One region of the Corynebacterium kefirresidentii genome, then DNA from elsewhere that is predicted to be linked to it. Evidence: predicted binding sites of a transcription regulator. Region 1 holds the regulator's gene; the other holds the start of a gene.

Region 1 (2,410 bases):
CGACATCGATATCAGCGGCGGGGGCGAAGCTTACCAAGTAGTCATTGCCCAGTTTGCTGGAATCGCACATCACTACGACCTTGTGGGCGTTGGTGACAAAGGCAGACTTGATGGCTGCTTCTTGGGGATCGGCCGTGGAAAGCCCGTGATCCAGGGTCAGGGCATTGGTTCCGATGAAGGCGACGTCGGCGCGCATGAGCGCTAGCGTGCGCAGGGCGGTGTCGCCGACGACAGCTTGGGTGATCGCGCGAACCGTGCCGCCAAGCAGCTGGACGTCCGGTACTCCGCTGCCTGCTAAGGACAAGGCGATGGGCAGACTATTGGAGACGATGTTGAACTGGCCTTGGGGGTATTGCTGTCCTATCAGCTCAGCAAATGCATTAATCGTAGTTCCCGCGTCGAGGAAAATGCTGCCGCCGCCGTGGGGAAGAAAATCCAGCGCAGCTCGGGCGATGGCGGCTTTCGCGCCGGAGGCGGAACGCTGCCGGGTGTCTAGGGTAAGTTCCGCAGTTTGAAAGGACTGGGATGCTACCGCGCCGCCATGCACGCGATGGACGACGCCCTCTCTATCCAGCACCGCTAGATCGCGTCGAATGGTTTCGGCCGTGACTTCGAAGCGCTCGGATAGCTCAGTGACGTTGACGCGACCTTCAACGGCGGTGAGAGACGCTATCTGGCGGCGCCGCTCTTCTGCGTACATTATTCCTCCTTGGACTTAAGCACACCGCGGGGAGTAGCGGGGGTAAAAATTCCCGGATTTTGTGGATAGGAAAGTCCCGCGATGTTGTTTTTCTTAGTCCATTGTCTCAAAAATCGGGAATAACCGGACTAAAGCAAAAATTTGCACAGCTATCGCCGTGCCGCGAAGTATGAAAATAGCTGGTCAAGACAAAAAGTGGGAAAGTGGGATTTTCGTCTCCTTTGCTGTCTGGGTCCAAAATGGCGCCAAAATGGGGGTGGCTGGCGGCGAAGCTATCTCAATGCTAAATGTGCGCAAATAAGCCCCGCACGGCCCGGGGTGGCCGTTGCGGGGCGGAGTGAAGCTGGGTGAGTGTTTAAAGTTTGCGGAACACGGATACAACCTTGCCCATAATTTCTGCATCATCGCCATTAATGGGTGAGTAAGCATCGTTGTGGGGAAGTAGCCATACGCCCGAGGAATCGCGGTGGAATTCCTTAACGGTGGCCTCGGAACCGTCCAGCAGCGCTGCGACAAATTCGCCTTCCTCAGCAACTGACTGGGAGCGAATAATCACCCAGTCACCGTCGAGAATCCCTGCATCCTTCATTGAATCGCCGACTACCTGCAGCATATATAGGTCGCCGCTGCCGACAACCTCGTCAGGCATGGGGAAGTACGTGTCGACGTTTTCCTCAGCGGTAATGGGTGCTCCCGCAGCGATGCGACCGACCACAGGAATATAAGACACAGTGCCTGCGTCCTCGGGAACCTGCTGTTCGGGCTTAGCGGGCTTGCGGCCAGGCTTCTTGGTGCCTTCGTCTGTGTTGAGATGTCGAACATCTACGGCACGCGGCTTATTTGGGTCGCGCCGGAGAAATCCCTTTTCTTCCAATTGCTTCAGCTGATAGGCAACTGAGGATGTGGACTGCAGGCCTGCTGCATCGCCGATTTCGCGAATGCTTGGTGGGTAGCCACGCAGCATGACGGCGTCACTAATGACATTGAGGATTCGTCGTTGGCGGTCGGATAGGGATGCGTAATCGGTCTTCTCGGCGGACTTTTTTGGCTTGCGGCCCATTGCTGGCTCCTACGTAGGGTCGGGTGACTTCGTTGTCGGTCTATTAGTGGGCGGATTTAGAGTGCCACAAGTCATTTGTAGCATGAAAAGTACAGATGTTCGAGATTTGTGTCCACGGGTGGACAAGTATTCGAAGCGGTGCTATAAATCGAACGTACCAACTAAATCGAACATTATGGCGACTGTTTCAAATTAAGTGTCCAGTGGGATGCCTATGGTGAGTTCGGTCGTCGAAAGGAAAAACATGTCTCTACTTATTAATTCTCGAAATGACCTGGCAAAGCGTAATTCTGCAGACGCTCTAGTGGTTTCTCCCGCATCTGTATGGGATGTGGATCGATATGCTCCTCGCGCAGCGCGAGGGGGCGGTGGTTCGCGGTATGTTCGAACTCTCCGCGTGGAAGATCGAACGACATATCGTTCGAATCGAGTGAAATCTGGCGGGGGCGACGGTCTTTCACAGAGAGCTCAACGTAGCGCGGTGAAGTCGAACACAGGTAACTACGTTTTAGGTGGCGTGTTTGGCATCGCGGTCTTTTTGGGCACGCTCCTAGGCGGATTGGCAGGGGCGGAAGGAAGTAGTGCACCGCAACCGCCGACCTCAGACATTCAACAGGTCGAGGCTGCTGTAGTGCATTAGGGAGGCGGTG
Region 2 (2,410 bases), 620 kb from region 1:
TACCTGTAAGAATGACGAACTGCTGCAAATCGCAAAGGACTTCTTCCAAGGCGATACGGACAAGCTAGGTAAAGCTGTAACGTCAGCAGGCGGACCCGATGAAAAATATGGTGACGTTTTTGAGGCCCTCGACATCCCCGATGACGCACCTGATAATGACAAGTATATGGCCGCAGCGATGACCCCGCTGGGGGCTGTTATGTCCTGTGGCGATGAGTTCAGCGATGAAGAACTGGAAAAGGTCGCGGCGTCCATGCACACGAGCTAAAGGCTCGAATCATATTCCCCTCACTTAAGGAATAGTCATGCCCCTCAAGCGCCTTCTTCTACTAGTAGCCGTCGGCACTCTACTGAGCGCCTGCAGCATTTCCGACCAAGAGGAAGAATCTACCGCCCAGACTAAATCCTCCACGCCCAACAGCACTACCAGCAGCGAGGTTCCCACCACCACAAGCAGAAGCTACGATCTCAATACCAAGAGCGGCTTCATCTACCACATCAAAGAGCATGGGACGATTCCGGACTACTATTTGAATGTGTTCGCCTCCGGAGCTTCCGAGGCCGAAGAAGGCCCCACCAGCTACGAGGTCAATGCCACGACCCTGAAGAAGGCGGGTGCTGTTGCTTGCAACAATGATCAGATCCTGGACGACGCCAAGTATTTGCTAACCCATGGCGAAGGCGCACTTGCGGAGCTTGCCGCCAAGCCCGAAGAGTTTGATCAGAAATACGCCCCCGCCTACGAAGCGCTTGATATATCAGCCGATGCCCCTCCTGAAGACAGGCTATTCAGCCTATACATGGCCAGTGTTGGCTCTCTGGCAACATGCGGTGATAAATACACCGATAAAGAACTCGAAGCAGTCGCTGACGCTATCTTCAGCCTCTAGCCCTCCCCTGCAATTTCGCACACAATTTCGCTTTTGACCTTGCAGGACTCGAATGAGTGTTTTAGACTAAGGGACGTAAATTCGATTAGGTGTGCGATTTATTTCAGGGGGACTATTTTGTGACAGCTACCGACACACCGTCAAAGAAGGCCTATTTTTCCACCAATAACCTCGACGACACCGTCTGCCTCCTGGCCTTGCTCCAGCGCATTCAATCTTGGCAGTTGTACCAATCTGTGCTTCCACGATTAGAGGACGATGTCGAATGCACCACCGCCGCTCTATCTAAGCGTGTGGGTCTGAGTTACTGGCGAGTTCTATCCGCGCTCCGCTCCCACCTACGCATGCAGGAATTGCCATTGACCACAGCGGTGCAAACCGAACATTGGATCCTAGACCTCCCGCGGCTGCACGTAATTGATGCCGAACTTGCCCCGCTTGGCGACGACGCAGAAAGCATCCAACTAGTCGATGCCGCCCTCGCGGACTTCCTTACCCCAAAGGAACCTGCTCAGCATGTCCCCACAGAATCCGAAATCCGGAGGTTCTTGCGTGACTATATCGACGGGATACTCATGCCAGATGTTGAAAAGGAAATCGAGCGATCCGTTTCCATCTCCTATTCCAAAGGCCAAGCCACCATCACATTAAAAACGGATAAAGCCACCGCCAGCGCTATATCCCGCCATATCGACAAAGCAGCGCGAAAGAAAAACATCACCAAACCAGAGGCTTTGGAGGCGTTAATCTTTAACCGAACCCAGACAAAGGTAGTAATTAATACTTATGCATCTGGCGATGATGCATCTCGGGTGTATATCCCTTCGGCGGGGTGGTGCGTACTTACGGAGCAATTAAATAGTTACTCCATGACTCGTGAGCTGTGCCCGCAAGAAACTTCTTCTTACGTTCCCACCGAACAAATCAGAACATGGGTCCACGGTCGCGATGCCACATGTCGCTGGCCAGGGTGCTCAATGCCAGCGCATTATTGCCAGCTCGATCATCGAGTGGAGTATGCCGACGGTGGACCGACGAGCGTCGATAATTTGGTAACGCTGTGTCAGCACCACCACAACGTGAAGACCGATGGAAGAGCGCAGTACATCATGGATCCGATCACTGGGGACGTCGTCTGGCTCTTTTCGGACGGCACCTTCGAGGTTGACCGCGCCCAAGGACCTTTGGCACCGCGCACCGTGAACTGGAAGCAAACTTGGCAACAATATCTGGACATGCGAAAGCGCCCCCGCGGTAATACGAGGGCGCTACACAAGGAGGCGATTAAGCCTTAAAGCGTGGGAATGCGGAGCGGCCAGCGTAGACTGCGCCGTCGCCCAGCTCCTGCTCGATGCGCAGCAGCTGGTTGTACTTAGCTACGCGCTCGGAGCGGGCTGGAGCACCGGTCTTGATCTGACCACAATTCAGTGCGACAGCCAGATCAGCGATGGTGGTGTCCTCGGTTTCACCGGAGCGGTGGGACATCATGGTGCGGTAACCATTGCGGTGAGCCAGCTCGA

What was found. The regulator LexA, encoded in region 1, represses DNA repair genes until DNA is damaged. The targets are predictions, from matches to a motif close to CGAACANNTGTTCG.
Region 2: a site for LexA is predicted at 973-986, ahead of I6I12_RS08580 (HNH endonuclease signature motif containing protein). Genes of this name have one in related genera too.

Annotation. Positions count from the first base shown of each region.
Region 1 is NZ_CP067012.1:1,168,955-1,171,364, forward strand. It holds gene I6I12_RS05690 (DeoR/GlpR family DNA-binding transcription regulator) at 1-700, opposite strand, end outside; gene lexA (transcriptional repressor LexA) at 1,056-1,760, opposite strand.
Region 2 is NZ_CP067012.1:1,787,383-1,789,792, forward strand. It holds gene I6I12_RS08570 (hypothetical protein) at 1-268, shown strand, start outside; gene I6I12_RS08575 (hypothetical protein) at 306-890, shown strand; gene I6I12_RS08580 (HNH endonuclease signature motif containing protein) at 1,010-2,185, shown strand; gene eno (phosphopyruvate hydratase) at 2,175-2,410, opposite strand, start outside.